Regions from separate parts of the Salmonella sp. A1325 genome, predicted to be linked through region 2. Evidence: predicted binding sites of a transcription regulator. Region 2 holds the regulator's gene; the other holds the start of a gene.
The links. The regulator PhoB, encoded in region 2, activates phosphate uptake and scavenging genes when phosphate is short. The targets are predictions, from matches to a motif close to CTGTCATAAAACTGNCNNAT.

Region 1 (16,199 bases), on a different contig from region 2:
GAACTGAACAGTTCGGTGGATGTCTGGCAGCTTAAAAATCCGCATGGCGAGATAGAGTGCGTACAAACCCTGGATATGATGCCCGCCGATTTTTCCGATACCCGTTGGGCGGCGGATATTCATATTACGCCGGATGGACGGCATCTGTATGCCTGTGACCGCACCGCCAGTCTGATTACCGTCTTTAGTGTCTCCGAAGACGGCAGCGTACTGAGCGTTGAAGGCTTCCAGCCGACGGAAGCCCAACCGCGCGGCTTTAATATCGACAATAGCGGAAAATACCTGATTGCTGCGGGTCAAAAATCACATCATATCGCGGTCTATGAAATTACGGGCACTCAGGGGTTGCTGACGGAAAAAGGCCGTTATGCCGTCGGCCAGGGGCCAATGTGGGTTGTGGTGAACGCGTACTAAAGCGCTGTGTGCCGGAGGGCGGCGGGCTGGAGCTCACCAGGGCAGGATGCCTGATTAATTTCGATAAACATCGCTTGCAGTAAAACCACGGGCCGCCACATCTGCTGCGGCGGCCCGTTTATAAGCCTGAACCGGAACGGCGATTACTGCTTAGGTTCCGCCACCACTTTACTGCCTACACCGCGGTTGTTGTATTCCCACATGCGGTTGTAGTTAGTGTCGTTCAGATTACGCTGCACCTCGTCTTTGTCATCCACGGTTCCCGTATTTCCGGCAAACGGACGTTTCGAGATGACCGCGTCGGCCCACGGTTTGGCAACGTTGAAGCCCTCGTTAATCACGCTGTCGCGGATCACTACCTGACCGTTGGTGTTGGCGTCGACATCCAGCGAGCGGCCAAGCTGCGCAACGCCATCGCCGGAGGCGTTAAAGCGGCTGTTGATCGCCAAAAAGCCATAGTAAATATTGGACAGCGTCGCCGGGGCGAAGACGTAGGCTTCCTGCTGTGTGCGGGAGTTGACGACCTGGAAGTTGGTGTTATCGAACACCACGGCGCCGCGTCCGGAAACCATATCCACATCGCCTTCAATATAGCTGTTCGTCACCAGCGTACGCGGCTGGCGATCGGTTTGCAGACGGTTCTGTACGCCGCTATTGGTCACAAAGAAGGTGTTCTGGCGGCCAAGGATATTGACCTTGTTAATCTGGACTTTGTCGCCATCGGTACGCAGCGCCACCGCCGGATGGTTTCCGGCATCGACACTGTCGCCCAGCGTGTTCTCGATGGTCAGATTTTGTAGCTGCAAACCGTTATTCTGCGACCAGAACGCGGCAGAACACATTACACCGATCGTCGCGGCGTGTTTGCTTTGGCAGTTGTCGAACATATACCAGGCGGGTTTACCAGGCATATATTTCCCGCCGGGATTCACCGCGCGGCGCCAGTCAGCGACACTCATTTCACCATCAATCGCCATCCCAATTTTCACATCGATCGGTTTTTCACCGATCCCGTACAGGGTCAGACTTCCCGGCGCGGCGGGAACATACACGGTCCCCTGATAGTCGCCCGGCATAATAGCAATGTACTGGCGTTTGTTCGTGCGTTTAACCATTGCCGCATCGACCGCGGCCTGAATCGAGGTGTGCGTAACGCCTGGCGTACCTGCCGGCCCCACCACAAAGTCAGGCTGTGCGGGCAGGGTAATCGGCGACGGCGACCACGGGGCGGTATTCGGCGTCAGGGAGGCAAAATAGCGCGCCGCAACGAAGTTTTTCGCTTCATTTGCCGACAGAATGGGGCGCGAGGCGGTGCCAGGCGCGGTTTGATCGGAAGGGATCTGATCGGGTGGCGTAGAGCTACAGGCGCTCAGCGTCACGCCAAAAGCCAGTGCCAGCGCCAGACGGGAAACCGATAATGTATTCACAGGTTGCTCCGGGCTTGAAAAAGTTAAATGACATCCATTGAAGCCTGCTTTTTTATACTAAGTTGAACGAAACGGGAAGGCGAAAAGGTAAAAAGTTCCTTTTCAGGCTGGAAACACCTGTAGCATCAGATAGTTTTATCACAATTAAGCAACAACTTTCGCGCTTTGAGTTGACAATCCGGAGCAGAAAGAAAATAAATGTCTATACAACTCATGACAGGCAAGAGAGCGACAGGAATGCGGCAACTTTTACCGGGCGATACTGTCTGGCGAAACATCAGGCTGGCGACAATGGACCCGCAGCGGCAAGCCCCGTACGGGCTGGTGGATAACCAGGCGCTGATTGTACGCGGAGGGCATATTTGCGATATCGTGCCAGAGACGCAGCTTCCTGTCAGCGGGGACAATATCCATGATATGCAGGGACGACTGGTAACCCCGGGACTTATCGATTGCCACACGCATCTGGTGTTTGCCGGTAACCGCGCCGCAGAGTGGGAGCAGCGGCTTAACGGCGCGTCATACCAGCATATTAGCGCTCAGGGCGGCGGCATTAACGCGACGGTATCAGCAACCCGCGCCTGTGCGGAGGAGACGCTCTACCTGCTGGCGCGCGAACGCATGATGCGCCTTGCCAGCGAAGGCGTTACGCTGCTGGAGATTAAATCCGGCTATGGTCTGGAGCTGGCGACAGAAGAAAAGCTGTTGCGCGTCGCTGCAAAACTTGCTGCCGAAAACGCTATCGACATTAGCCCCACGCTATTGGCCGCTCATGCTACGCCAGCGGAGTATCGTGACGACCTGGACGGCTACATCACTCTGGTCTGCGAGACGATGATTCCGCAGCTCTGGCAAAAAGGGTTATTTGATGCGGTAGACCTCTTTTGCGAGAGCGTCGGCTTTAATGTGGCGCAGAGTGAGCGCGTGTTGCAGACGGCGAAGGCGTTAGGTATTCCCGTTAAAGGCCATGTTGAGCAGCTTTCGCTGTTGGGCGGCGCGCAGCTGGTGAGCCGTTATCAGGGGTTATCGGCGGATCATATCGAATATCTTGATGAAGCGGGCGTCGCGGCGATGCGTGACGGCGGTACTGTCGGCGTGTTGTTGCCCGGCGCGTTTTACTTTCTGCGCGAGACGCAGCGCCCGCCGGTGGAACTGCTGCGCCGCTATCAGGTGCCTGTCGCCGTCGCCAGCGATTTCAATCCTGGCACCAGCCCGTTTTGCAGTTTGCATCTGGCGATGAATATGGCCTGCGTACAGTTTGGTCTGACGCCGGAAGAGGCATGGGCGGGCGTTACGCGCCATGCCGCTCGCGCGCTGGGAAGACAGGCGACGCATGGGCAGATCAGGGCCGGCTACCGGGCGGATTTTGTGGTGTGGGATGCTGAACAGCCGGTAGAGATAGTGTATGAGCCGGGGCGTAACCCTTTATATCAGCGGGTATACAGAGGACAAATCTCATGACGCAATGGTATCCGGCTTCTCCGGCGCTCTGGCAGGGGCGCGATGACAGTATAGAAGCGCCGGATGCGCGGCGTCTGTTTCAGACCGTCACGCGCAGCGAGACCTTTTCCCCCGAAAACTGGCAGCAAAAGATCGCGTTAATGGGATTTGCCTGCGACGAGGGGGTAAAACGCAATGCAGGTCGTCCCGGCGCGGCAGGCGGCCCGGACGCGTTGCGTAAAGCGCTGGCGAATATGGCTAGCCACCAGGGACATGAACGGCTGGTGGATTTAGGCAATTGGGTTGCGCCGACGCCCGATCTGGAAGGCGCGCAGCAGGCCTTGCGCGATGCGGTAAGCCGCTGTCTGCGGGCCGGGATGCGCACGCTGGTACTGGGCGGCGGGCATGAAACCTCGTTTGGACATGGCGCGGGGGTGCTGGACGCGTTTGCGCAGGAAAGCGTAGGGATCATTAATCTTGATGCGCATCTGGATCTCCGTCAGACCGACCGGGCAACATCCGGGACGCCGTTTCGTCAACTGGCGCAGCTATGCGACGCGCAGAGCCGCGCGTTTCATTATGCCTGTTTCGGCGTGAGCCGTGCGGCAAATACACAGGCGTTGTGGCGGGAAGCGCAGTGGCGGAATGTTACCGTGGTGGAGGATCTGGACTGCCATGACGCACTGGCGCAGATGACGCAGTTTATTGACAAGGTGGATAAAATTTATCTGACTATCGATCTCGACGTATTGCCTGTCTGGGAAATGCCGGCCGTCTCCGCTCCCGCAGCGCTGGGCGTGCCGCTGATACAGGTTCTGCGTTTAATTGAGCCGGTTTGCCGCAGCGGAAAATTACAGGCGGCGGATCTGGTTGAATTTAATCCACGCTTTGATGACGATGGCGCAGCGGCGCGCGTGGCGGCGCGGCTTGGCTGGCAAATCGCGCACTGGTGGCGTTAATCTGTCATCCGGAAAACATTATCCGCATAAGGAAGGCTTCACGCATGTATTCATCCCGCTCCCGTTCTGCGCCTGCGCCTTTTTACGAAACGGTGAAACAGGACATCTGTAAAAAAATAGCCGACGGCGTCTGGCAGCCGCACGATCGCATTCCGTCGGAAGCTGAACTGGTCGCTCAGTATGGCTTTAGCCGAATGACCATCAACCGGGCGCTGCGTGAGCTGACGGATGAAGGGTGGCTGGTGCGTTTACAGGGCGTGGGGACGTTTGTCGCCGAACCAAAAGGCCAGTCCGCGCTGTTTGAAGTCCGCAGTATCGCCGAGGAGATAGCCGCCCGCCGTCATCAGCATCGTTGTGAGGTGCTCACGCTGGAGCGCGTGCGGGCAAACGCCATCCAGGCAAGCGCTCTCAACGTCAATGAGAGCGATGTCATTTTCCATTCCATCATGGTGCATTATGAAAACGATCTGCCGGTACAAATTGAAGATCGCTGCGTGAACGCGGATATTGCCGTGGATTACCTGGCGCAGGATTACCGTCAGACCACGCCGCACGCTTATTTGTCGCGGATCGCGCCGCTAACGGAAGGGGAACATATTGTGGAGGCGGTGCGCGCCACGGCGCAAGAGTGCGCGTGGTTAACTATCAAAGAGCATGAGCCTTGTCTGCTCATTCGTCGTACAACCTGGTCCGCGTCGCGGATTGTTTCTCACGCCCGCTTACTTTTCCCCGGGTCGCGCTACCGGCTACAGGGACGATTTATCTCCTGAGCGGACTGCTGCCGGAAAACGTGATTGCTGACACAATATAACAAAATTGTATCATTTTTGTTAATTCTATTCTTGTGCTTACTTGTATAGACAAGTATATGTCTGATTCTTATCTGTGGGTCTGCGGCGGTGCCTGATAGTGGCGTTTTAGCGTTATTTGGCGATGGCAGACCGATAACAATGAGGAGTCATTGCTATGCCTGAAAGCAAGTATCGTCAGCAGACTATCCGCGCGCCCCGAGGCACGGTATTAACGGCGAAAAGCTGGCTGACAGAAGCCCCGCTGCGGATGTTAATGAATAATCTCGATCCTGACGTGGCGGAAAATCCGCATGAGCTGGTGGTCTACGGCGGGATTGGTCGCGCCGCGCGCAACTGGGAATGCTATGACGCTATTGTTGATGCGCTCACCCGGCTGGAGGCGGACGAAACGTTGCTTATTCAGTCTGGCAAACCGGTCGGCGTATTTAAAACGCACGACAACGCGCCGCGGGTATTAATCGCCAACTCCAACCTGGTTCCCCACTGGGCGACATGGGAACACTTTAACGAACTGGATGCGAAAGGGCTGGCGATGTACGGTCAAATGACGGCCGGAAGCTGGATTTATATCGGCAGCCAGGGAATCGTGCAGGGAACATACGAAACCTTTGTCGAGGCGGGGCGTCAGCACTATAACGGCACGCTGGCGGGACGCTGGGTGCTGACCGCCGGGCTGGGCGGCATGGGCGGCGCGCAACCGCTAGCCGCGACGCTGGCCGGAGCGTGTTCGCTGACGATTGAATGCCAGCAAAGCCGTATCGATTTTCGTCTGCGTACTCGCTACGTGGATGAGCAGGCCGCCACGCTGGATGACGCGCTGGCCCGCATTACGCGCTACACCCGCGAGGGGAAAGCCGTGTCCGTCGCCCTGTGCGCGAACGCGGCGGATATCCTGCCGGAACTGGTTAATCGCGGCGTGCGCCCGGACCTGGTGACCGATCAGACCAGCGCCCACGATCCGCTACATGGCTATTTGCCCTCCGGCTGGCGCTGGGAGGAGTATCAGAAAAACGCGCAATCCGATCCCCACGGGACGATGCAGGCAGCGAAACGTTCCATGGCGGCGCATGTTCGGGCGATGCTGGCGTTCAGTAAAATGGGCGTGCCGACCTTTGACTATGGCAACAATATTCGTCAGATGGCGAAAGAGATGGGGGTGGAAAACGCCTTTGATTTTCCGGGATTTGTGCCAGCCTATATTCGTCCGCTGTTCTGTCGTGGCATCGGGCCGTTTCGCTGGGTGGCGCTGTCCGGCGATCCGCAGGATATCTATAAAACCGATGCCAAAGTCAAAGAGATAGTGGCGGAGGATAAACATCTGCATCACTGGCTGGATATGGCGCGCGAGCGCATTCATTTTCAGGGGCTACCGGCGCGTATCTGCTGGGTAGGCCTGGAGTGGCGGCAAAAACTGGGACTGGCGTTCAACGAAATGGCGCGTTGCGGCGAGGTATCCGCGCCCATTGTGATTGGCCGCGATCACCTGGATTCCGGTTCTGTCGCCAGCCCTAACCGTGAAACCGAAGCGATGCGCGACGGTTCCGACGCGGTTTCCGACTGGCCGCTGTTAAATGCATTGCTGAATACCGCCAGCGGGGCAACATGGGTATCGCTCCATCATGGCGGCGGGGTGGGGATGGGTTTTTCGCAACACGCCGGTATGGTGATTGTCTGTGATGGCACTGACGAGGCCGCCGCGCGTATTCGCCGCGTGTTACACAACGATCCGGCGACGGGCGTCATGCGCCATGCCGATGCCGGATATGATCTCGCGGTGGAATGCGCTGTTGAGCAAGGTCTGAATTTACCGATGGTTGCGGCGACGCAGGGGAAAGGCTGATATGAACACCATGACACTCACTCCGGGGCAGTTAAGCCTCTCTCAACTGTACGATGTCTGGCGTCATCCGGTACAGCTTCGGCTGGACGCCAGCGCCATTGACGGCATTAACGCCAGCGTCGCGTGCGTCAATGATATCGTTGCCGAAGGGCGTACCGCCTACGGCATCAACACCGGTTTCGGTCTGCTGGCGCAGACGCGCATCGCTGATGAAGACTTGCAAAATCTACAGCGATCGTTGGTGCTGTCTCACGCCGCGGGCGTAGGCGACCCACTGGATGACGCGATGGTGCGTCTGATTATGGTATTGAAAATCAATAGCCTGGCGCGCGGGTTTTCCGGGATTCGGTTGAGCGTGATAGAGGCGCTCATCGCTCTGGTGAATGCCGGCGTGTATCCGCTGATTCCGGCAAAAGGCTCGGTTGGCGCGTCGGGCGACTTAGCGCCGCTGGCGCATCTGTCGCTGACGCTGCTTGGCGAAGGAAAAGCGCGCTGGCAGGGTGAATGGCTTCCGGCGCAGACGGCGCTAGAAAAGGCCGGACTGGAGCCTGTCGCGCTGGCGGCCAAAGAGGGGCTGGCGCTGCTTAACGGCACCCAGGCGTCAACGGCTTTCGCGCTGCGCGGTTTGTTTGAGGCACAGGAGTTATTTGCCTCCGCCGTCGTCTGCGGCGCGCTGACCACCGAAGCCGTACTGGGATCACGCCGTCCTTTTGATGCGCGCATTCATGCCGCGCGCGGACAACAGGGGCAAATTGACGCCGCGCGGTTGTTCCGGCATCTGCTGACCGATACCAGTGCTATTGCTGAATCACATCACCACTGTCATAAAGTTCAGGACCCGTATTCCCTTCGCTGCCAGCCGCAGGTAATGGGCGCTTGTCTGACCCAGTTACGTCAGACGAAAGAGGTACTGCTGACTGAGGCCAACGCGGTGTCCGATAATCCGCTGGTCTTTGCCGAGGCGGGGGAGGTGATCTCCGGCGGTAACTTCCATGCTGAACCGGTTGCCATGGCGGCGGATAATCTGGCGCTGGCGATAGCGGAAATCGGCGCGCTATCGGAGCGGCGCATCGCGCTGATGATGGATAAACATATGTCGCAGTTACCGCCGTTCCTGGTGAAAAATGGCGGCGTTAATTCCGGTTTTATGATTGCCCAGGTCACCGCCGCGGCGCTCGCTAGTGAGAATAAAGCGCTGGCGCACCCGCACAGCGTGGATAGCCTGCCGACCTCGGCGAATCAGGAAGATCATGTCTCAATGGCCCCGGCGGCAGGGCGGCGACTCTGGGAAATGGCGGCGAATACCCGCGGCATCATTGCCGTGGAGTGGCTGGCTGCCTGTCAGGGGATAGATTTACGGGAAGGGTTAACCTCCAGCCCGTTACTGGAACAGGCGCGGCAGACACTGCGCCAGCGGGTGGCGCACTATACGCAGGATCGTTTTTTCGCGCCCGATATTGAGTGTGCGACGGCGCTGCTGGCGCAAGGCGCGTTACAGCGTCTGGTGCCGGACTTTATGTGAATGCTGCCGGATGGCGCGGCGCTTATTCGGCTTACCCAACCCGTTGGCAGGGTAAGACGTTTACGCCGCCATCCGGCACAGCGTTTAACTGAACATCGCCGTGATCGAGGCGCTGGCGAGCGAATGGAAATGCACGTTAAAGCCGACCATCGCGCCGCTGGCGTCTTCATCAACCTCAAGACGCTCGACGTCCAGCGCGTGAACCGTAAAGATATAGCGGTGCGTTTCCCCTTTAGGCGGCGCCGCGCCGCCGTAGCCCGCTTTACCGAAATCGGTACGCGTCTGAATGACGCCGTCTGGTACGGCCACCAGGCCTGAGCCGAACCCCTGGGTCAGTACGCGCGTATCCGCCGGGAGGTTCACCACCACCCAGTGCCACCAGCCGGAGCCGGTCGGCGCGTCGGGATCGTAACAGGTCACGACAAAACTTTTGGTGCCCATCGGCACGTCGTCCCAGGCCAGATGCGGCGAAATATTATCGCCATCATAGCCCATACCGTTAAAAACGTGGCGATGAGGAAGTTTATCTCCATCGCGCAAATCGTTGCTGATAAGTTTCATGCGTTCTCCTTTTGACTCACCAGAAGTGTAGCCAGAAGCAGCATCGCTTACCGCTGATTAATGGCTAAAAAATGTTTCATTGTGTGCCGCGTCATTGACCGCCTGGGTCAAACGGCGCAGTTGATCCGGACGAATAATGTAGGGCGGCATCAGGTAGATTAGCTTGCCGAACGGCCTGATCCAGACGCCTTGCCCGACGAAGAAGCGTTGAAGCGCCGCCATATTGACCGGATGCGTGGTTTCAACCACCCCAATCGCACCCAACACCCGCACATCCGCCACCCAGGGAGAACTTTGCGCGGGAGCTAACTCAGCGCGTAACTGAGACTCGATAGACGCCACCTGCTGACGCCATTCGCCGCTTTCCAGCAGCGTCAGGCTGGCGCAGGCGACGGCGCAGGCCAGCGGATTCCCCATAAACGTCGGGCCATGCATAAAACACCCCGCCTCGCCGTTGCTAATAGTCTCTGCAACCTGGCGTGTCGTGAGCGTTGCCGAGAGGGTCATGGTGCCGCCGGTTAAGGCTTTGCCGAGACACAGAATATCCGGCGCGATCCCGGCGTGCTCGCAGGCGAACAGTTTGCCGGTACGGCCAAATCCGGTGGCTATTTCATCGGCAATCAGCAGAATGCCTTCGCGATCGCACATGTTACGAATACGCCTGAGCCATTGTGGATGATATATGCGCATCCCGCCCGCGCCCTGAACGATAGGTTCCAGAATCACGGCGGCTATTTCATGGCGATGCGCGGCCATCAGGCGGGCAAATGGCGCGATGTCGCTTTCATCCCATTCGCCATCCATCCGGCTTTGCGGCGCCGGCGCGAACAGATTCTCCGGCAGATAGCCTTTCCACAAGCTGTGCATGGAGTTATCCGGATCGCACACCGACATCGCGCCGAACGTGTCGCCATGATAACCGTGGCGAAACGTCAGAAAACGCTGACGCGATTCGCCGCGCGCCTGCCAGTATTGCAGCGCCATCTTCATGGCCACTTCTACCGACACCGAACCAGAGTCGGCCAGAAAGACACACTCCAGCGGCTCAGGCGTTATCGCGACCAGCTTACGGCACAGATTCACCGCAGGTTGATGGGTTATGCCGCCGAACATGACATGCGACATGGCGTCAATTTGCGCTTTCATCGCCGCGTTCAATTGCGGGTGGTTATAACCATGAATGGCCGCCCACCACGAGGACATCCCCTCAATCAGGCGTTCGCCCGAGGCGAGAACCAACTCGCAGCCTTCGGCCCGCTCAACGGGATATACCGGCAGCGGCGAGGTCATGGAAGTGTAAGGATGCCAAATATGGCGTTTATCGAAGGCCAGATCGTCCGTTGTCATAATCGACTTGTAAACCAAATTAAAAAGATTTAGGTTTACGAGTCTACACCATATCAAAAACAAACAACATATTTTGGAGAAGCCCGATGGCTCGCCACCCACGCTGGACACTGTCGCAAGTAACCGAATTATTTGAAAAACCACTGCTGGAATTGCTGTTTGAAGCGCAGCAAATTCATCGCCAGCATTTCGATCCGCAGCAGGTACAGGTTAGTACGCTGCTGTCGATCAAAACCGGCGCCTGCCCGGAGGATTGTAAATACTGCCCGCAGAGCTCGCGCTATAAAACCGGGCTGGAAGCCGAGCGTTTAATGGAAGTGGAGCAGGTACTGGACTCCGCCCGTAAAGCGAAAAACGCCGGTTCGACCCGCTTCTGTATGGGGGCGGCCTGGAAGAATCCGCATGAACGCGATATGCCTTATCTGGAGAAGATTGTACAGGGCGTCAAAGCGATGGGGCTGGAAACCTGTATGACGCTCGGCATGTTGAACGAGAGCCAGGCGCAGCGTCTGGCTAACGCCGGGCTGGATTACTACAACCACAACCTCGATACCTCGCCGGAGTTTTACGGCAATATCATCACTACCCGTACCTATCAGGAGCGCCTCGACACGCTGGAAAAAGTCCGTGAAGCAGGGATTAAAGTGTGCTCCGGCGGCATTGTGGGTCTGGGCGAAACGGTTACCGATCGCGCCGGACTGTTGTTGCAGTTGGCGAACCTGCCGACGCCGCCGGAAAGCGTGCCAATTAACATGCTGGTGAAGGTGAAAGGCACGCCGCTTGCGGATAACGATGACGTGGATGCGTTTGATTTTATTCGTACTATCGCCGTAGCGCGCATCATGATGCCGACCTCATACGTGCGTCTTTCCGCAGGACGTGAACAGATGAACGAGCAGACCCAGGCGATGTGCTTTATGGCCGGGGCGAACTCGATTTTCTATGGCTGCAAATTGTTAACTACGCCAAATCCGGCAGAGGACAAGGATCTGCAGTTATTCCGTAAGCTGGGGCTGAATCCGCAGCAGACCAGGGTGCTGGCGGGCGATAACGAGCAGCAGCAACGTCTGGAGCAGACGCTGATGACGCCTGACACCGATGATTATTACAACGCGGCAGCCTTATGAGTTGGCAACAACGCGTCGACGATGCGCTGACGGCGCGTCGGGCGACGGATACATTGCGCCGCCGCTATGTGGTGTCGCAGGGCGCCGGACGCTGGCTGGTAGCGAACGGGCGACAGTATCTTAACTTCTCCAGCAATGATTACCTCGGCTTAAGTCAACACCCGCAGATTATTCGCGCCTGGCAACAGGCAGCGACGCGTTTTGGCGTCGGCAGCGGCGGGTCGGGTCATATCAGCGGTTATTCCGTGGCGCACCAGGCGTTAGAGGAGGAACTGGCGCAATGGTTAGGATATTCGCGCGCGCTACTGTTTATCTCTGGCTTTGCGGCGAATCAGGCGGTCATTACCGCCTTAATGAAAAAAAATGACGGGATTGTGGCCGACAGGTTGAGTCATGCTTCCCTGCTGGAGGCCGCCAATCTGAGTCCGGCGCAGCTTCGCCGCTTTATCCATAACGATACGCAGCATCTGTCGCGTTTACTGCAATCGCCCTGCGTGGGCCAGCAACTGGTGGTGACAGAAGGTGTATTCAGCATGGACGGCGACAGCGCGCCGCTGGCGGAAATCCAGCACATTGCCCGCAGGCATCATGCCTGGCTGTTGGTTGATGATGCGCACGGCATCGGCGTGACTGGCGATGAGGGGCGGGGCACCTGCTGGCAACGGGGGGTGAAGCCTGAGTTGCTGGTGGTGACTTTCGGTAAGGGGTTTGGCGTCAGCGGCGCAGCGGTGCTCTGCTCGGAAAGCGTCGCGGATTATTTGCTGCAATTCGCCCGTCATCTGGTTTACAGCACCAGTATGCCGCCCGCCCAGGCGCAGGCGTTAAGCGCCTCGTTGGCGGTGATCCGTAGCGATGAAGGTCGTGAACGGCGCGAAAAACTCGCCGCTCTGGTTCAGCGCTTTCGGGCCGGCGTTAACGCGTCCCGATTTACGCTACTGAATGCCCATAGCGCCATCCAGCCGTTAATCGTGGGCGATAACAGCCGTGCATTGCGCCTGGCGGAGGCGCTGCGTCAACAAGGATGCTGGGCGACGGCGATTCGTCCGCCGACGGTGCCTGTCGGCACGGCGCGCCTGCGCTTAACGTTAACGCAGGCGCATGAAGCGTGCGATATAGACCGTCTGCTGGAGGTGCTGCATGGCGCAGGTGAATAAGCAGGCTATTGCGGCGGCGTTTGGCCGGGCCGCATCGCAATATGAACAGCACGCCTCTTTGCAGCAACACAGCGCGGATGCGCTGCTGACGCTGTTGGCAGGCCGCCAGTTTGCCAGTGTGTTGGACGCAGGCTGCGGCCCTGGACGTATGAGTCGTTACTGGCGAGAGCGGGGGAGCGAAGTGACCGCCCTGGATCTTTCGCTGCCGATGCTGCAACAGGCGCGCGATCGTCAGGCGGCGCATCACTATTTGCTGGCGGATATCGAAGCGATTCCCCATGACGCCGAAGTTTTTGACCTGGCCTGGAGCAACCTGGCGGTCCAGTGGTGCGGCGATTTACGTGATGCGTTGAGCGAGTTGTATCGGGTTGTACGGCCCGGCGGCGTGGTGGCGTTTACCACCTTGTGCCAGGGGGCGTTGCCGGAGCTGCGTCAGGCATGGCAGGCCGTCGATAATCGCGCTCACGCGAATAGCTTTTTGCCGGAAGAGGCCATTGACCACGCGCTGCGCGGCTGGCGGGCGTCTCGTCATACTCAGGCGATGACATTGTGGTTTGAGGATGCCCTGAGTGCGATGCGCTCGCTTAAAGGCATTGGCGCCACCCATCTTCATGAAGGGCGGGAGTCGGATGTATTAACCCGCGCCCGGCTTAGACAGATTCAGTTGGCATGGCCGCAGCGGCAGGGGAAATATCCGCTGACGTACCATCTTTTTATGGGAGTGATTGAACGTGACTAAACGCTATTTTGTCACCGGTACTGATACTGAAGTCGGTAAAACGGTCGCCAGTTGCGCCTTATTGCAGGCCGCAACGCAGTTAGGTTATCAAACCGTAGGCTATAAGCCCGTCGCTTCCGGCAGCGAAATGACAACCGACGGGCTACGCAATAGCGATGCGTTGGCCTTGCAGCGTAACAGCAGCCTGCCGCAACCTTATTCCGCTATCAATCCTTATACTTTTGCCGAGCCTACCTCTCCCCACATCGTTAGCGCCGACGAAGGCCGGGCGATAGACGCGGCGGTATTATCACGCGGATTGCGAACGCTGGAGTCGCAGGCAGACTGGGTGTTGACAGAAGGGGCGGGCGGCTGGTTTACGCCGCTCTCTGCCACGCTGACGTTTGCCGACTGGGTACAGACGGAGCAGCTGCCGGTGATTCTGGTTGTTGGCGTCAAGCTGGGCTGTATTAATCACGCCATGCTGACGGCGCTGGCGGTAGAACAGGCCGGATTACCACTTGTCGGATGGATAGCCAACGACATACAGCCGCCGGGCGCGCGTCATGGTGAATATCTCGCGACGCTTCGCCGCGTCATACCGGCCCCGCTGTTAGGGGAAATCCCGTGGCTGGGCATTTCTCCATCGCAGGCGGCGACAGGACAGTATCTGGACCTCAGCCCCCTGGAACGCGCCTGACCGTGCTTAAAAATCGCCTTCTTGCAGGATCTGACGATCCTGCTGTTCTTTCGCCAGACCCTCCTGACGTCGCCATGCTAAAAATGTGCAAAATGTGAGCGTCTACGCCTCAATTTTTCCCTTCTCGTTAGCCAATAATCTGCCAAAAATAGCGATAATTTTTTTTTATCGCCCGGCGAAAACGTCAAGGGCTGATTTTGCCAGGCGGCAGGGGATACGGGCTGGAAGCAGTTATCCACTATTCCTGTGGATAACCTTGTGTATTAGAGTTAGAAAACACAACGTAAGCGAGAGGCGACGCGGCCTGCGACTAAATTGGCGCGAAAGACGGCTTGAGAAAATATCCCTTTTTAGACAGCAAGTTATATAAAATCAATGGTTGTAAAGGAAGGGGGATACGTTGACATAAAACTTTCATCATCCGACTTGACAAATGTTAAAAAAGACTCTGGTCTGGGGATAACCAGCACACTGCTGGAATTTTACCCCGCGACTGTCTATGTTTTACCTCTAAATAGCGTGGGATATCTGCCGATAGCCATTATATACTGAAGTGTTACTGTTTTTTCATCCAGTATTTTTTATTGGCAATATTCACCGTCGAGAGTAAAATTACACCCCTGCCCGCTCACTCCTTCAGGTAGCCGCTCATGAGTAAACCGTTCAAACTGAATTCCGCTTTTAAACCTTCTGGCGATCAGCCGGACGCTATACGTCGTCTGGAAGAGGGGCTGGAGGACGGGCTGGCGCATCAGACGTTATTGGGCGTGACCGGCTCCGGGAAGACATTCACCATTGCCAACGTCATTGCGGACTTGCAGCGGCCAACGATGGTGCTTGCGCCCAATAAAACCCTGGCGGCACAGCTCTACGGCGAAATGAAAGAGTTTTTCCCGGAAAACGCGGTGGAGTATTTCGTCTCCTACTATGACTACTATCAGCCGGAAGCGTATGTGCCAAGTTCGGATACGTTTATCGAAAAAGACGCTTCGGTAAACGAACATATTGAGCAAATGCGGTTGTCGGCAACGAAAGCGTTGCTTGAGCGACGCGATGTCGTGGTGGTGGCTTCCGTGTCCGCGATTTACGGTCTGGGCGATCCGGATCTCTACCTGAAAATGATGCTGCATCTGACGGTGGGAATGCTGATTGACCAGCGCGCGATTTTGCGTCGGCTGGCGGAATTGCAATACACCCGTAACGATCAAGCTTTTCAGCGTGGTACCTTTCGCGTGCGCGGCGAAGTGATCGACATCTTCCCGGCTGAATCTGACGACATCGCGCTACGCGTTGAGCTGTTTGATGAAGAAGTGGAACGCCTGTCGCTATTCGACCCGTTAACCGGGCAGGTAGAGTCAACGGTGCCACGTTATACTATCTATCCCAAAACGCACTACGTGACGCCGCGCGAGCGTATTCTGCAGGCGATGGAAGAGATAAAAGATGAGCTGGCGGACAGGCGTAAAGTCTTGCTGGCAAATAATAAGCTGCTTGAAGAGCAGCGATTAAGCCAGCGCACGCAGTTCGATTTAGAGATGATGAACGAGCTGGGCTACTGCTCAGGCATTGAAAACTATTCCCGCTTTCTGTCGGGCCGCGGGCCGGGCGAACCGCCGCCAACCTTGTTCGATTATCTGCCCGCCGACGGACTGCTGGTGGTGGATGAGTCTCATGTCACCATCCCGCAGATAGGCGGCATGTACCGCGGCGACCGGGCGCGCAAAGAGACGCTGGTCGAGTATGGCTTCCGTCTGCCTTCGGCGCTGGATAACCGTCCGCTGAAGTTTGAGGAGTTTGAAGCCTTAGCGCCGCAAACTATCTATGTTTCCGCCACGCCCGGCAACTATGAGCTGGAAAAATCTGGTGATGAGGTGGTGGATCAGGTCGTGCGACCGACCGGGCTGCTGGACCCGATTATTGAAGTGCGTCCGGTGGCGACCCAGGTGGACGATCTGCTGTCCGAAATTCGTCAGCGTGCGGCCATTAATGAGCGTGTCCTTGTCACTACGCTCACCAAACGGATGGCGGAAGATTTGACCGAATATCTGGAAGAGCACGGCGAGCGCGTGCGTTACCTGCACTCAGATATTGATACCGTGGAGCGCATGGAAATCATCCGCGATTTGCGTCTGGGCGAGTTTGACGTTCTGGTGGGGATTAACCTGCTGCGCGAAGGGC
Region 2 (16,199 bases):
TGAAGCGTTATCAATGTGGTCCGGGTTAACGTTTAGCATCACGTTTCTTATTTCCGCCATTGTGTCGCCGATGTGGGGCAGTCTCGCCGATCGTAAAGGGCGTAAACTGATGCTATTGCGCGCGTCGCTCGGGATGGCGATAGCTATTCTACTGCAGGCATTTGCGACCCATGTCTGGCAACTTTTCCTGCTGCGCGGAATCATGGGGTTAACGTCAGGCTATATCCCCAATGCCATGGCGCTGGTAGCCTCTCAGGTACCGCGCGAACGTAGCGGCTGGGCGCTCAGTACGCTTTCTACCGCGCAGATCAGCGGCGTTATCGGCGGGCCGTTAATGGGCGGCTTTGTCGCGGATCATATCGGGCTGCGGGCGGTATTTCTGATTACCGCCATGCTGTTGGTGGTGAGCTTTCTGGTCACGCTATTTTTAATTAAAGAAGGCGTGCGTCCGGTCATCAGGAAAAGCGAACGCCTGAGCGGTAAAGCCGTTTTTGCGTCGTTACCTTATCCTGCGCTGGTGATCAGCTTGTTTTTTACCACGATGGTCATTCAACTCTGTAATGGTTCCATCAGTCCAATCCTGGCGCTGTTTATCAAATCAATGATGCCGGACAGTAATAACATCGCCTTTCTTAGCGGGTTAATTGCCTCGGTGCCCGGTATCTCCGCGCTTATCTCCGCGCCTCGCCTGGGAAAACTTGGCGACAGAATCGGCACGGAAAGAATTCTGATGGCCACGCTTATCTGCGCAGTGCTGCTTTTCTTCGCGATGTCCTGGGTCACCACGCCGTTCCAGTTGGGACTGTTGCGTTTCTTGTTGGGCTTTGCCGATGGCGCGATGTTACCCGCCGTACAAACGTTATTGGTGAAATACTCCAGCGACCAAATTACCGGACGTATTTTTGGCTACAACCAGTCATTTATGTACCTGGGCAACGTGGTTGGGCCGTTGATGGGCGCGACGGTATCGGCGATGGCCGGTTTCCGCTGGGTTTTTATCGCTACGGCGGCGATCGTGTTAATCAATATTGGGCAACTGACCCTGGCGTTACGTCGTCGGCGTAACGCGCAAAAAGCGAAAGGCCAATAGCGGTGCATCGTAACGGCGCTTCTGCCGTTACGATATGGTTTAAATTAAAAGATATATTCTTTATCCGTGAAGTTTTTCTATAGATGGCATAACCTTAAATTATGATATAGCGTGATTATTGTTTTTTGATGGTTTATTATCGTCTCGTTTTCGGTCTGAGAAACGTTTCGCTGCGGCGACAGTGATAATTATTTGTGTAAAGTTCTTCCTGTATCATAAAAATAGTACTTTCAGCCTCTAGGCAGTGGTTCTTCATAGTGATAACGTCACCCTGGAACTAATAAGGAAATATGGTCATGAAAAATCTCATAGCAGAGTTGTTGCTTAAGCTAGCCCAAAAAGAAGAAGAGTCGAAAGAACTGGTTGCTCAGGTAGAAGCGTTAGAGATTATCGTCACAGCAATGTTACGTAACATGGCGCAAAACGAGCAGGAGATGTTGATACGTCAGGTAGAGGGGGCACTTGAAGGCGTAAAGCCGGATGCCAGCGTTCCTGATCACGATACGGAATTGCTGCGCCAATATGTAAAAAAGTTGCTGAGACACCCCCGGCACTAATCGTATTTAAAACAACACAGGTGTTATAACGTTACTTTTATGAAATAACATAGCCGCTTCGTTTTTATTTTGCTCTGTATTAACCAGAAGAAAATAAAAACGAAGCGGCTATGGTAATAACAGTGTAACGCTATGCGCTGTTCTTCTGCATCCTGCCAGTGTGACTGTGGATAATCGAATTGCACATTAGCCTACGGTTTGTCAATCAATAAAACATCTATTGCTAACGGTAAGTAATACTTTTACAGCCGGGTGGTATTTTTGCCAGTAACAGCCAGACTTATATAAAGTCCCTGGGATATTTCCCAAAGGGACAACGTGTAATGTGTACACTGACAAAAGGATGGTGCTATGAAAATAACATTACTGGTGACTTTACTTTTTGGCCTGGTCTTTTTAACCGCCGTCGGCGCAACCGAGAAACCGTTAACGCCGCAACAGCAGCGCATGACGACCTGTAATCAGCAGGCGACAGCGCAAGCGTTGAAAGGCGATGCGCGTAAAACCTACCTTAGCGACTGCCTGAAAAACAGTAAGTCGGCCCCTGGCGAGAAAAGCCTGACGCCGCAACAGCAGAAAATGCGTGAATGCAATGTTCAGGCGACGGAACAATCCCTGAAAGGCGATGACCGTAGCAAGTTTATGAGCGCCTGCCTGAAAAAAGCGGCGTAGTGCTATCGGGTGAGCCCTGAAAAACACTCACCCGAAATTTCATACTCCCTCCATGCGCTCTGTTTCTATAATTTGGGAAAATTGTTTCTAAATGTTCCCAAAAATAATGAATGATGAAAATTTTTACCGAAAAGCAGTTGAACAGGCGGTAGCGCCGCCTGACCCTCCTGATGATCGTCAGCGCTCCGGGTTGCGCTTCGCCCGGCGCATCAGGCTACCGCGCGCGGTGGGGTTAGGGGGGATGTTTTTACCGGTGGCCGCCGTGTTAGTGACGCAACCTGTCTTTGGCGGCTGGTGGCTGTTGCTGGTCGGCTGGTCTTTTGTCTGGCCGCATCTGGCGTGGCAGTGGTCGGCGAAAGCCCTTGATCCGCTACGTCAGGAAATTTACAACCTGAAAGTGGATGCGATCCTCTCCGGCATGTGGATCGCGCTGATGGGCGTCAATATGTTGCCTGCCGCCGCGCTGTTTATGATGATGAGCATGAATCTGATGGGGGCTGGCGGGCGGCGGCTATTCACTGCCGGAATGGGGCTTTTGCTGGCGTCATGTCTGGTGACGTTGCAGCTTACCGGGCTACCCGTCGCTATGCGAAGCTCGTCGCTGGAAGTTACGCTCTCTTTGCCCGTCATTATGTTGTATCCGCTTCTGTTCGCCTGGGTAAGTTATCAAACGGCCATTAAATTAGCGGAACATAAGCGACGCTTGCAGGCGATGAGCTCGCGGGATGGCATGACCGGCGTCTATAACCGACGCCACTGGGAAATTTTATTACGTAATGAATTCGATCACAGCCGACGCCACCATCGGGAGGCGACATTGTTGATTATCGACATCGATCATTTTAAGAGCATTAACGACACCTGGGGGCATGATGTTGGGGATGAGGCTATTATCGCCCTGACGCGTCAATTACAGATAACGCTACGCGGGAGTGATATTATCGGGCGCTTTGGCGGCGACGAATTCGCGGTGATTATGTGCGGAACGCCGGCAGACAGCGCGATTACCGCCATGTCGCGAGTGCATGAACGGCTAAATACCTTACGCTTGCCGGGCGCGCCGCAGGTCATGTTACGTATCAGCGTGGGCGTGGCGCCGTTAACGCCACAAATCGGTCATTATCGGGAATGGCTAAAGTCTGCGGATATGGCGCTTTATAAAGCAAAGAATGCCGGACGTAACCGCACCGAAGTGGCGGCATGACGTCCAGCCGGGCCTCAGGATTTACTGAGCGCCTCTGATTTTTCCATACACTTCGTCATCGCTTCTATTACCGCAGCGCGGAAGCCACGTTCTTCCAGAACGCGTACGGCTTCAATCGTCGTTCCGCCAGGCGAGCACACCATATCTTTCAGTTCGCCGGGATGCTTTCCGGTTTCGAGTACCATTTTCGCCGATCCCATGACGGCCTGCGCGGCGAATTTATAAGCCTGAGCGCGAGGCATACCGCCCAGAACGGCTGCGTCCGCCATCGCCTCGATAAACATAAAGACATAGGCCGGCGAAGATCCGCTCACGCCAACCACCGGATGGATCATCGGCTCAGCAATCACTTCCGCCTCGCCAAAGCAGCGGAAAATATTCAGCACATCAGCCGTATCTTCCGGTGTGACCAGCGCGTTTGGCGTGACGGAGGTCATTCCTGCGTTGACCAGCGACGGCGTATTCGGCATAGCGCGAATGATTTTACGGTCGTGTCCCAGCGCGCGCGCAAGCTGATCAAGCGTTACGCCTGTGGCGATAGAGACCACCAGCGAGTCTTTGTTCAGGCTGGAGGAGATTTCACTGAGCACTTTCACCATAATGCCCGGTTTTACCGCGCCGAAAACGATATCCGCGACCTGAGCGACCTCCTGCGCGCTTTGCGCCGCATTAATGCCGTACTGGTCATGCAGGGCGGCAACTTTATCGGGGGAGGGGGTGTAGACCCAGATCTGACCGGGAAGTACCTGACCGCTGGCAATCAGTCCGCCAAGAATAGCCTTGCCCATATTACCGCAGCCAATAAAACCGATTTTCTTCTCCATCTCGTCACTCCCTATGTTTGTGTGTTATGGGGAATGGTTAGCTTAACGCGGATTGAAAACGGGCAGAAGGAGAAACAGCACTTTGATGAAAGGCAAAAGCGCGAGACAATAAAAGATTGTATACCGTACGGGAGACATTATGACCATCTGGGTGGATGCGGATGCGTGTCCGAATGTCATTAAAGAAATTTTGTACCGCGCCGCCGAGCGGATGCAGTTGCCGCTTATTCTGGTTGCCAATCAGGCCTTGCGCGTGCCGCCTTCGCGTTTTATCCGCACGCTCCGCGTGGCCGCCGGGTTTGACGTGGCGGACAATGAAATTGTGCGTCAATGCGAAGCGGGCGATCTGGTGATTACCGCAGATATTCCGCTGGCGGCTGAAGTGCTGGAAAAAGGCGCTGCGGCTCTTAATCCCCGGGGAGAACGCTATAGCGACGCCACGATTCGCGAACGTCTGACGATGCGTGACTTTATGGACACGCTACGCGCCAGCGGCGTACAAACGGGGGGACCAAACACTCTCTCGCCGCGCGATCGTCAGCATTTTGCCGCCGAGCTGGATAAGTGGTGGCTGGAAAGCCAGCGTAAAAAATAAATCGTGTAATGAAAAATTTACAGTTTATTCATTTCTGATTCTTGCTATAGTACTAATATTGTGACTTTAGTACCTTTGTGTAAATTATTATTTACATTTATGCGTTGTACTAGTTAGATGATATGATTATAACATTGCTGATATCAAATCCTGCGTATGCGCAGTTCCTGGGGGAACGCCTGCTATGATGCAACCTCTTTATCTTGTTGGCCCGCGGGGCTGTGGGAAAACCACCATCGGTATGGCGCTGGCGCAGGCAACCGGTTTCCGGTTTGCAGATACCGACCGCTGGCTGCAATCGCACGTGCAGATGAGCGTCGCTGATATCGTTGAAAAAGAAGGCTGGGGAGGGTTCCGCGCCCGGGAAACCGCGGCCCTGGAGGCGGTAAGCGCGCCTTCGACTGTCGTGGCGACGGGAGGCGGTATTATTCTCACGGAGTATAACCGACGTTATATGCACCGTGTTGGCGTAGTGATTTATCTGTGCGCGCCGGTATCCACGCTGGTTAACCGGCTTGAGGCTGAACCTGAAGCGGATCTGCGCCCGACCCTCACCGGCAAGCCGTTGAGCGAAGAGGTTCGGGAAGTGCTTGAGCAGCGTGACGCGTTGTATCGCGAAACGGCGCATTACATCATTGACGCGACGAAAGCGCCGGCCCAGGTCGTTTCTGAAATTATTGCGGCGCTGCCGCCGTCGACGCAACGGTTACAGGGAGATGTCTATACTTAACGCTCACCCAGAATAAAGGAAACGCTATGCCAACCAGACCACCTTATCCGCGGGAAGCTTATATCGTCACCATTGAAAAAGGCACGCCGGGCCAGACGGTGACGTGGTATCAGCTACGGGCTGACCATCCGAAACCTGATTCGCTCATCAGCGAGCATCCGACCGCAGAAGAAGCGATGGATGCGAAAAAACGTTACGAAGATCCGGATAAATCATAGACGCATGAACCACTCGGAAGGGATTCCGGGTACCCCTAAATTGTATCTCCATCACATTCTTGAAACATTTATACTGGCAACTAAAACCGTAAATTAAGCGATAACAATACAATATTGGAGTTATTTGGAATCTTTACACAATACGTTGCTCATCTGCTGCTACGCTTTCTGAGATTTGTAGGGCAGGTAGCGCGGTGAGCGTGTGAATATTTGCCCGGGAATTACGACGAAGTAATAAGGTGGAATAAAAATGAGTGCGTCGTTGGCAATCCTCACAATCGGCGTTGTGCCAATGAGCGAAGTGTTACCGCTTCTGACGGAATACATCGACGAACAACACATCACCCATCATAGCCTGCTGGGAAAAATGAGCCGGGAAGACGTTATGGCGGATTACGCTGTAGAGCCTGGCGACGATCCGCTTTTGACGTTGCTGAATGATAACCAGATAGCCCATGTTTCCCGCCAGAAAGTGGAGCGAGATTTACAGAGCGTTGTCGAGGTGCTGGATAACCAGGGTTATGACGTCATTATACTGATGAGCACCGCGGCGATTAAAAGTATGGCAGCCCGTAATTCTATTTTGCTTGAACCGCTGCGTATTATTCCACCGCTTGTCGCCTCTATTGTGGATGGGCATCAGGTGGGCGTGATTGTGCCTGTTGCAGAACTTCTGGCGGCCCAGGAGAAAAAATGGCAGGTATTGCAAATGCCGCCGGTGTATTCGCTGGCGAATCCGGTTCACGGTTCTGAGCAACAGTTAATTGATGCCGGGCAGGCGCTATTGGATCAAGGCGCGGACGTCATTATGCTGGATTGTCTGGGTTTTCATCAGCGTCATCGGGATATTTTACAGCAGGCGCTGGATGTGCCGGTTTTACTCTCTAATGTTTTGATTGCGCGGTTAGCTTCAGAACTGCTTGTCTAATTTTACGTGACAGGCCGAACGTCAGGACTCTATATTGGGTGTTAATTTAATAATGAGACGGGGCCTGATTATGCTACAAAGCAATGAATACTTTTCCGGGAAAGTGAAGTCTATTGGATTTACCAGCAGTAGCACCGGCCGGGCCAGCGTTGGTGTGATGGCGGAAGGGGAGTATACCTTTGGCACCGCCGAACCCGAAGAGATGACGGTTGTGAGCGGCGCGTTGAAGGTACTGTTGCCGGGAACCGTCGAATGGAAAGTGTATACAGCCGGTGAGGTGTTTAACGTGCCTGGCCACAGCGAGTTTCATCTACAGGTTGCTGAGCCCACCTCGTATCTGTGCCGCTATTTGTAACGGTGAGTCCCCTCTCCGGCGGAGAGGGACCCTCTGGTTAGCGCTGCGCTTCGCCGCCTAATCCTTCCACCAGGCTTTGAATCAGCGCCGCCAGCTCGCCGGTCATCAGGATAAAGTCCGCGTCAAAACGTTGGGCAAAATCTTCCCGGTCGATATCTTCGTTCTGATCGCGCAGCTCGTCGCAGAATTTCAGACGCTTAATGGAGCCGTCGTCGCACATGACGAATTGAATACGCTGCTGCCAGTCGAGCGCCAGCTTCGTGACCACTTTACCCGCTTCAATATGAACGGCGATCTCGTCGCTGACCAGATCCTGCTTTTTCGCGCGGATCACGCCGCCATCTTCCAGCATCGCTTTCAATTCGGCTTCGTCCAGCAACTGGAAACCCTGAGCGACCGTACCGGAGCGCACCCACTCGGTGAGCGTCAGCTCAATTGGATTTTCCAGCGCCAGCGGGACGACCGGCAGCGAGCCAAGACTTTTACGCAGTAGCGCCAAAGTATCTTCCGCTTTTTTCGCGCTGGCGCAGTCAACCATAATCAGGCCGTTAACGGTATCAATCCACATCATTGTCTGACTGAAGCGGCTAAACGCGCGCGGCAGCAACGAATGCAACACTTCATCCTTCAGGGAATCTTTTTCCGTCTTCTTCAGCTTGCGTCCCTGATCGGCTTCCAGTTTCTGGATTTTCGCCTCCAGAGCCTGTTTGATCACTGGCGATGGCAGGATTTTCTCTTCTTTGCGCGCGCAAATAATAATTTGGCCATTGGCGGTGTGCGTTAACGCATCGCTGTGAGAGCCCATCGGCGGAACCCAGCCCATTTTGGCCATATCCTGGCTACCGCATGGGGTAAACGTCATTGAGGCGAGCTGTTTCTCCATCTCTTCGGCGCGTAATGTGATATCGCGGCTAAGACGGTAAACCATTAAATTTTTGAACCACAGCATGATAATTTCCACGGCCTTGTCGTTAAATCCAGGCGGTATAGTAACGAATTGTCGGCAGGCTTGCATTGCCAATCAGAACGGTGAATTCTACCCTGTTGATATTCCCAAAAAATGAGGAGCGGTATGTGCGTATTGGTATCGATTTAGGCGGCACAAAAATGGAAGTCATTGCGCTTGATGATGCAGGAGAGCAGCGGTTTCGCCATCGTCTGCCTACGCCGCGGGAGGATTATCAGCAAACGATAGAAACCGTCGCTACGCTGGTCGACATGGCGGAACAGGCGACCGGCCAGACCGGTAGCGTTGGCATTGGCATTCCCGGTTCTCTCTCGCCTTACACCGGCGTGGTAAAAAACGCTAACTCTACGTGGCTTAACGGCCAGCCGTTCGATAGCGATGTGAGCCGTCGTCTGAAGCGTGAAGTGCGGTTAGCCAACGATGCCAATTGCCTGGCGGTATCAGAGGCGGTAGATGGCGCGGCAGCGGGGGCGCAAACGGTATTTGCGGTGATTATCGGTACCGGGTGCGGCGCGGGCGTAGCGCTAAATGGCCGGGCGCACATCGGCGGCAACGGTACGGCAGGTGAATGGGGCCACAATCCGTTGCCGTGGATGGATGACGATGAGTTGCGTTACCGCGAAGAAATTCCCTGTTATTGCGGTAAACAAGGCTGTATCGAAACCTTTATTTCCGGTACGGGATTTGCTACGGATTACCAGCGTTTGAGCGGTAACGCGCTAAAAGGCGATGAGATTATTCGTCTGGTCGACGCGCAGGACGCCGTGGCGGAACTGGCGTTAAGCCGTTATGAGCTGCGGCTGGCGAAAGCATTATCTCATGTCGTGAATATTCTGGATCCGGATGTCATTGTGCTGGGCGGCGGTATGAGCAATGTTGAGCGCCTGTACAAGACGGTTCCGTCGCTGATGAAATCGTTTGTTTTTGGCGGCGAGTGCGAGACGCCGGTACGTAAGGCGCGGCATGGCGATTCGAGCGGCGTGCGCGGCGCGGCCTGGCTGTGGCCGCTGGCGTAACGTTTCTAGCCGGATGACGTCATCCGGCAACCGGCGTGACCGATGGCTGCTTGTGTTTTAGACGTCCGTATACCAGCAACGACGACATGGCGGAAAACGAGAGCAGGGCGGCGGGAAGCGCCACGTAGTGGTACGTAAAACCTAGCGTCAGCATCAGCCCGCCGCACCAGGCGCCAATCGCGCTACCGAGATTAAACGCGATTTGCCCTCCCGCCGCGCCCAGCAGTTCGCCGCCTTTGGCGTTTTGCAGTAGCAGGATTTGCAGCGGCGCAGAGAGCGCAAACAGACCAGCGCAGCAGATAAACGCGAAAGTCAGCGATGCCGTTTTGTATCCGCTGAAGAAAAAGAGCGCCATGAGAGAGAGCACGATAACGAGGTCAGTCACTACCGCGATGCGCAGCGGCGTATATCTGCCGGAGAGTTTGCCGCTTAACAGATTGCCTAACACCATCCCCAGCCCGACCAGCATCATAATAAACGTCATGCTCGTCTCCGAAAAACCGGAGATGTACATCATAAATGGCTTGATATAGCTGAACCAGGCAAAAACGCCCGCATTGCCGAACATCGTGGCGGCGAAAATGAGCCACGGCGTAGGACTACGCAAGAAGTGGAACTGCTCGCGCAGGCTGCCTTGGGCTTTGTCACGGATATCCGGCACCCAGAAGAAAATTGCGGTGAGCACAGCGATGTTGAAAACCGCGATCAATAAAAAGGTGTAGCGCCAGCTAAATTCCTGGCTCAGGTAAGTGCCGACCGGAATGCCCACCAGATTCGCCACCGTCATCCCTGAAACCATACCCGCGACGGCGGCGGTGACCTTCCCGGGGCGGGTAATCTTTGACAAGACAATGGCGCCGACGCCAAAAAAGGCGCCGTGCGGAAAGCCGGAAACCAGTCTGCCGACGGCGAGCATCAGATATGACGAGGAAAAGGTAAATATGGCATTGCCCATCACGCACAGCATGACCAGAAACAGCAATATATGTTTAAGCGAAAAGCGGCTGGAAAAGAGCGCCATAATGGGAGCGCCCAGCACGACGCCGAAGGCGTAAAACGAGATCATATGCCCGGCGGCGGGAATCGTTATTCCGACATCGCGTGCCAGCTCCGTCAGCACGCCCATAATGCCAAACTCGGCCATCCCCAGGCCGAACGTACCCAGCGCCAAAGAAAAAATAACTTTTTTCATACCACCTGCCGAAAATAAAGGCGCATGTTGCGCGCTGTGCTGTGAATTGTCACAGCCAATCAACATATAGCTTGCAGATAAGCGCGAGGTAATACCATTCCTTATCCGTTTTTGTGTATTCATTATTGTGCTATGTCATGACGGTATGTTGTGCCCAGGATGACACTCGCGTTACTCCACGGCAAACGCTTTGTCCAGTTTGCTATAACCAAGCCCATTGATTTTTTTCACTTTTATCTGCACGGGGATACGTTCTTTCATGGCTTCCACGTGGCTAATCACACCGATGGTCTTCCCGCTGGCATTCAGCGCGTCGAGCGCATCCAGCGCGGCGTCCAGCGTTTCGCTATCAAGCGTGCCGAAGCCTTCGTCGAGGAACAAAGAATCAATGCGCGTTTTATGGCTGACCAAATCTGATAACGCCAGCGCCAGCGCCAGGCTGACCAGGAAACTTTCGCCGCCTGATAACGTTCGCGTATCGCGCACGGCGTCGGCCTGCCAGGTATCGACAACCTCCAGTTCCAGCGCGTCGCTGGCTTTGCGCTGCAATAAATAGCGACCATGCAGGCGGGTGAGCTGATGATTCGCCAGCCAGACCAGATTATCCAGCGTCAGTCCCTGGGCGAATTTGCGGAACTTATCACCTTCTTTAGAGCCGATCAGCGCATTGAGATAGCCCCAGTCTTCCACTTGCTGAGAGGCTTGCTTCATTTCCGCCATCAGCGCGCGTTGGCGCTGCCGATTATCTGCATCCTGTTTAATTTGCTGGCGGATTTCCCCCTGGCGTGTCGTGTTCTCGCGCAGTTGTTGCGCCAACTGCGCCAGCCGCTGCGCGAGCTGCTCTGCCGTACACGTTGGGTCCAGACCGGCGGGCGGCTGTTGCTGATGGTCAGCCAGCGCCTGCGCGGACTGCGCGCTTAACGCCTTCGCTTGTTGTAGCTGACTTTCCAGCGTTTGTTGTTGTTTTTCCAGACGGGTCACGGTCTCTTCATCCAACAACGCCGCCAGGAACGTTGCCTGGCTGTCAAACGGGCTATTTTTTAACGCCGCATCAAAGTGCGCTATCGCCTCGGCGGCGCGCTGCTGTTCCTGCGTCGTCTGTTCCTGCAGGGTTTGCAACTGGCTTTGTAATGACACGCACTCATCATGCGCCTGCCGCCAGTTATCCAGCGGCACGTCGTCGTCGGAATCCGCGGTATCCGTTTGCGGTAGCGTCTCCAGCAACGGGGCAAGCCTGTCGATCTGCGTTTGCAAATCCGCGAACTCTGTCTGACGCTGTTGCCATATTTTCGCTTCGTCGGCGCGCTCATTCAGCCACGAAGCCTCGTTTTCTGGCGCAGGAAGGGAAAGCGTATACTGCGCCAAATCAGCCGTCAGCGAGGCCTGACGCTGCGCAATCTGCGCGGTAAAGCGCGCTACTTGTTCAGTATGCGCCGCGATTTGCGTTTGTAGAGCATGACGCTGGCTGAGCTGATCCAACTGTTGCTCATGCTCTTCCGCGGCGGTCAACCAGCCCGCGAGGTCTTCTTGCGGCTGGAGCTGAACGCCCAGCGTAGCGCACAGCGTTTGCCATTCCTCAGTAAGCGCTTGCTCCTCCTGCAACAACGACTGCGCCTCGCTTTCATCCCGCTGTAATTGTTGCGTTAAGGCATCTAACTGTCCTCGCAGCGCCGCGCCTTCTTCCGCCAGTGCTTTGACCTCTTTTTCCAGCGCGTCGCGGCGGGTTTGATTCGCGCTCAGCTCCAGCGCCTGATAGGCGGCGATGGCGGGGTGTGTCGTCGAGCCGCAAAGCGGACACGGCTGGCCGGACTGTAAGTGCGCCCGCTGGCTTTCCAGATCTTTGATGCGCGCCTCCTGCTCGCAAATAGTGCGAACGTCCGCAAGCTCCTGCGCTTTAGTCTTATAACTCAGGCGCTTATCCGCCAGACGTTGGGTGTATTGCGCCTGCTCCTGATGATGACGCGCGATAGCTGCCTGTAGCTGCGCCTGACGCTTTTGTTTCGGGACAATTTGCCCCTGAAGCGCGGCGAGACGATGGCGTAGCGGACGCTGCCGGGTATGCAATGCTCTGGCTTCCGCCAGCGCCTGTGGCGTGAGGTCGAGCGTGAGCGGCGGTAGCGCATCACGCTGACGCGTATCGCTCAGCAACTGCTGTTGCCATTGGCTCAGTTGCGCCCGGTCGTGGGATTGTTGTGTTAATAATGCTCGCCACCCCGCCAGTTCGCTGCGCCAGACGCGGATGCTGTCGTGTTCCGCCAGCCATGTCTTCAACCGCTGCCCTGTGGCGTTCAGTTGCGTGAATTGTCGATGCGCGCAGGCGCGGATACGCTGGCGCAGGCGATAAGCGCTTTGTAAGCGAGCATTCACTTCATCACTGTGCTGGCGAACACGCTCAACGGCGCGGGTTTGTTCCTGAATGCGCTCCCAATGTGGGCGCAACTGGCGAGCAGGTTGCGCCAGCGTCAGCGCCGCGAGCTGCGGCTGCGCTTTTTCTCGCGCCTCTTGTGCTGCGTACAGCGCCTGCTGTCGGGCGTGTAATTCAGTGTGGAGCTCGTTTTTTCGGGTCAGCCAGTGAAGGTGCTGCTGCTGTCCCTGCTGGCTGGCCAGCAGGCGTTTCTCTTCGTCAGTAAGCGCCTGCAAACTGGCTTCCAGTTGCTGTAACTGTTCGTCCGCCAATAGGGCGACGCCGCTGGCCTGCGCTTGTAACTTTTCCAGTTCGAGACGGGCTGATTTATGTTTTTCAAATACCTGTGCGGAGATCTGCCCGTAAATCTCAGTGCCGGTGAGCTCCTCCAGAAGCTCTGCGCGCTCTTTCGCTTTGGCGTTAAGAAAGGCGGCGAACTGCCCCTGTGATAACAACATCGAACGGGTGAAGCGCTCGTAGTCCAGCCCGGTCAACGTGGCGATCATCTCCAGTTTATCCTTTACCTTATCGGCAAAGATCTTTCCGTCTGAACACCGCGCCAGCTCTACGCGTGGGGCCTGGAGATTGCCGTCAGGCTGATTTCGGGCTCGGTTCTGGCTCCAGAACGCGCGCCAGGCTTCGCCTTTTACCTCGAACTCCACTTCGGCCAGACATTCCGCCGTATCGCGCGTCATCAAATCGTTTTGCGACTGCGATACCGTATTCAGGCGCGGCGTTTCGTGGTACAGCGCCAGGCAGATGGCGTCAAGCAAGGTGGTTTTTCCCGCGCCGGTCGGGCCGGTAATGGCGAATAACCCGTTACTGGCAAACGGTTCGGCGGTAAAGTCGACCTTCCATTCTCCTTTCAGCGAGTTCAGGTTTTTCAGACGCAAACTGAGAATTTTCATGCCTCATGCTCCTCATTCAACGCGTAGAGCGTGCTGGAAAAGAGCTGATTCAGGCGCTCGCGCTGCGGGTGATCTAACGCTTCCAGCGCCAGACGCCGCGTAAAAACCTCTTCCACGCTAAGCTCGCTTAATGTTTCCCGCCGCTCGTTCGCCAGCGAGCGCTCACGCTGTTCGCGGCTACGGCGCACCAGTAATACCTCTACGGGGAGTGACTCCGTTAATGTCTGTATTCTGCGTTGGATATCGTGCAGATAGTCATCGGTTGTGATTTCAATATCCAGCCAGACGGGGGGCGATTGCTCAACGCCGCGCCACTGCTCAAGCTGTTCGGTAATTGACGCCAGGTCGCCTTTTAAAACCGCCAACGGTTGAGTCACGGGGACAGCCAGACTTTCGGTACTTTGCCATTTCCCCTGCTCGAAGGTCACCAGATGCACGCATTTGCTTTTGCCGCACTCATCAAAGCTGAGGGCGATGGGCGAGCCGCAATAGCGGATATGCTCCGTGCCGCCGACACATTGCGCGCGGTGAATGTGTCCCAATGCGATATAATCCGCTGGCGGGAAATGCTGCGCCGGAAAGGCATCCAGCGTACCGATATAAATGTCGCGAACCGCATCGCTTTTGCTGGCGCCGACGGTGGTTAAATGTCCCGTCGCGATAACCGGCAGCTTTCGTTCGCCGCGTAGCTGGCACGCTTCCTGATACTGCTGTTGATAATAATCGGCAATCGCATGAAGAAGTTGCTGCTGTTTCTCGCTGCCGGATAATCCCGCCTGACTGGTAATAATGTCGCGCGGGCGCAAAAAGGGAATGGGGCACAGTACGGCGCCCGGAGAACCGTCGCGACGATGAAGTAGCCGCGGCGCATAGCCCGCGCTGGCGATCACGGTTGTATTGAGAAACGCCAGAATGTCGCGTGACTCGTTTAGCGTGGCGACGGAATCATGATTACCGGCCAGCACCACCAGATGACAGCCCGTTTGCTGTAAATTAACGACGAAACGGTTATAAAGTTCTCGGGCATAGCTTGGCGGCGAACCGGTATCAAAAATATCGCCAGCGACAATAATGGCATCCACCTGATGGGCCTGCGCGGTCTCCAGCAGCCAGTCCAGAAAAGCCTGATGCTCCGCGGCGCGGCTTTTACTGTAGAAATTTTGTCCCAGATGCCAGTCAGAGGTGTGGAGGATGCGCATAATAGTTCCATGCAAAAAAAGCGTGAACGGGATTATACACGTCATCCCTTCCATTTTTGGGCGCAATTTACCGCCGGTACACGGTAATGCACGGTTTCACCGGTGTCATAAATCATCAACATGCTGTCAATGTCGCCTTTTTTTTTCATAAATCTGTCATAAATCTGACGCATAATGGCGCGGCATTGATAACTAACGACTAACAGGGCAAATTATGGCGAGACGTATTCTGGTCGTAGAAGATGAGGCGCCGATCCGTGAAATGGTGTGCTTCGTGCTCGAACAAAATGGCTTTCAGCCCGTAGAAGCCGAAGATTATGACAGTGCGGTGAATAAACTTAATGAACCCTGGCCGGATCTCATCCTTCTTGACTGGATGTTGCCCGGCGGGTCAGGGTTACAGTTTATTAAACATCTCAAACGTGAAGCCCTGACCCGGGATATTCCTGTGGTTATGCTGACCGCAAGAGGTGAGGAAGAAGATCGTGTGCGCGGGCTGGAAACCGGCGCTGACGATTACATTACCAAGCCGTTTTCCCCCAAGGAGTTGGTGGCGCGCATTAAAGCCGTTATGCGGCGCATCTCGCCGATGGCGGTCGAAGAGGTGATCGAGATGCAGGGACTGAGCCTTGATCCTGGCTCTCACCGCGTGATGACCGGCGACAGCCCGCTGGATATGGGGCCGACCGAATTTAAATTACTCCATTTCTTTATGACGCACCCGGAACGGGTTTACAGCCGCGAACAGCTACTCAATCATGTCTGGGGCACCAATGTGTACGTTGAAGACCGGACGGTCGACGTGCATATTCGCCGTTTGCGTAAGGCGCTGGAGCACAGCGGCCACGACCGGATGGTGCAAACGGTACGCGGGACAGGGTATCGTTTTTCGACCCGCTTTTAATGCCTTTTCCGCCAGTAGAACACAGGTTTCTGGCGGAGAAGGCTTTCCATTCTTGAGGGAGTATGACGCGTGCTGGAACGGCTGTCATGGAAAAGGCTGGTGCTGGAGCTGGTGCTCTGTTGCATCCCCGCGCTTATCCTTAGCGCTTTTTTTGGTTATCTGCCGTGGTTTTTACTGGCGGCGGTGACGGGACTGCTTGTCTGGCATTTCTGGAATTTATTACGCCTCTCCTGGTGGCTTTGGGTCGACAGAAGTATGACGCCGCCGCCGGGACGGGGAAGTTGGGAACCGCTGTTATACGGTTTACACCAGATGCAGTTGCGAAATAAGAAGCGTCGCCGCGAGCTGGGGAACCTGATTAAACGTTTTCGCAGCGGCGCGGAGTCGCTGCCTGATGCCGTGGTACTGACCACAGAAGAGGGCGGCATTTTTTGGT

Region 1: uvrB (excinuclease ABC subunit UvrB) is a predicted target of PhoB. The motif match lies at 14,422-14,441, and genes of this name have one in related genera.

Annotation. Positions count from the first base shown of each region.
Region 1 is NZ_JAMLWO010000007.1:20,866-37,064, forward strand. Features, by position in the region: gene pgl (6-phosphogluconolactonase) at 1-414, shown strand, start outside; gene NAZ64_RS14540 (putative acyl-CoA thioester hydrolase) at 558-1,841, opposite strand; gene hutI (imidazolonepropionase) at 2,079-3,302, shown strand; gene hutG (formimidoylglutamase) at 3,299-4,240, shown strand; gene NAZ64_RS14555 (histidine utilization repressor) at 4,285-5,010, shown strand; gene hutU (urocanate hydratase) at 5,207-6,892, shown strand; gene hutH (histidine ammonia-lyase) at 6,894-8,414, shown strand; gene NAZ64_RS14570 (kinase inhibitor) at 8,499-8,975, opposite strand; gene bioA (adenosylmethionine--8-amino-7-oxononanoate transaminase) at 9,033-10,322, opposite strand; gene bioB (biotin synthase BioB) at 10,409-11,449, shown strand; gene bioF (8-amino-7-oxononanoate synthase) at 11,446-12,603, shown strand; gene bioC (malonyl-ACP O-methyltransferase BioC) at 12,587-13,342, shown strand; gene bioD (dethiobiotin synthase) at 13,335-14,021, shown strand; gene uvrB (excinuclease ABC subunit UvrB) at 14,672-16,199, shown strand, end outside.
Region 2 is NZ_JAMLWO010000003.1:123,190-139,388, forward strand. Features, by position in the region: gene NAZ64_RS07530 (multidrug efflux MFS transporter) at 1-1,090, shown strand, start outside; gene iraP (anti-adapter protein IraP) at 1,387-1,647, shown strand; gene psiF (phosphate starvation-inducible protein PsiF) at 1,999-2,319, shown strand; gene adrA (diguanylate cyclase AdrA) at 2,411-3,523, shown strand; gene proC (pyrroline-5-carboxylate reductase) at 3,538-4,347, opposite strand; gene NAZ64_RS07555 (YaiI/YqxD family protein) at 4,487-4,942, shown strand; gene aroL (shikimate kinase AroL) at 5,127-5,672, shown strand; gene yaiA (protein YaiA) at 5,699-5,890, shown strand; gene NAZ64_RS07570 (AroM family protein) at 6,141-6,818, shown strand; gene ppnP (pyrimidine/purine nucleoside phosphorylase) at 6,889-7,173, shown strand; gene rdgC (recombination-associated protein RdgC) at 7,211-8,122, opposite strand; gene mak (fructokinase) at 8,248-9,156, shown strand; gene araJ (MFS transporter AraJ) at 9,176-10,348, opposite strand; gene sbcC (exonuclease subunit SbcC) at 10,520-13,660, opposite strand; gene sbcD (exonuclease subunit SbcD) at 13,657-14,859, opposite strand; gene phoB (phosphate response regulator transcription factor PhoB) at 15,074-15,763, shown strand; gene phoR (phosphate regulon sensor histidine kinase PhoR) at 15,833-16,199, shown strand, end outside.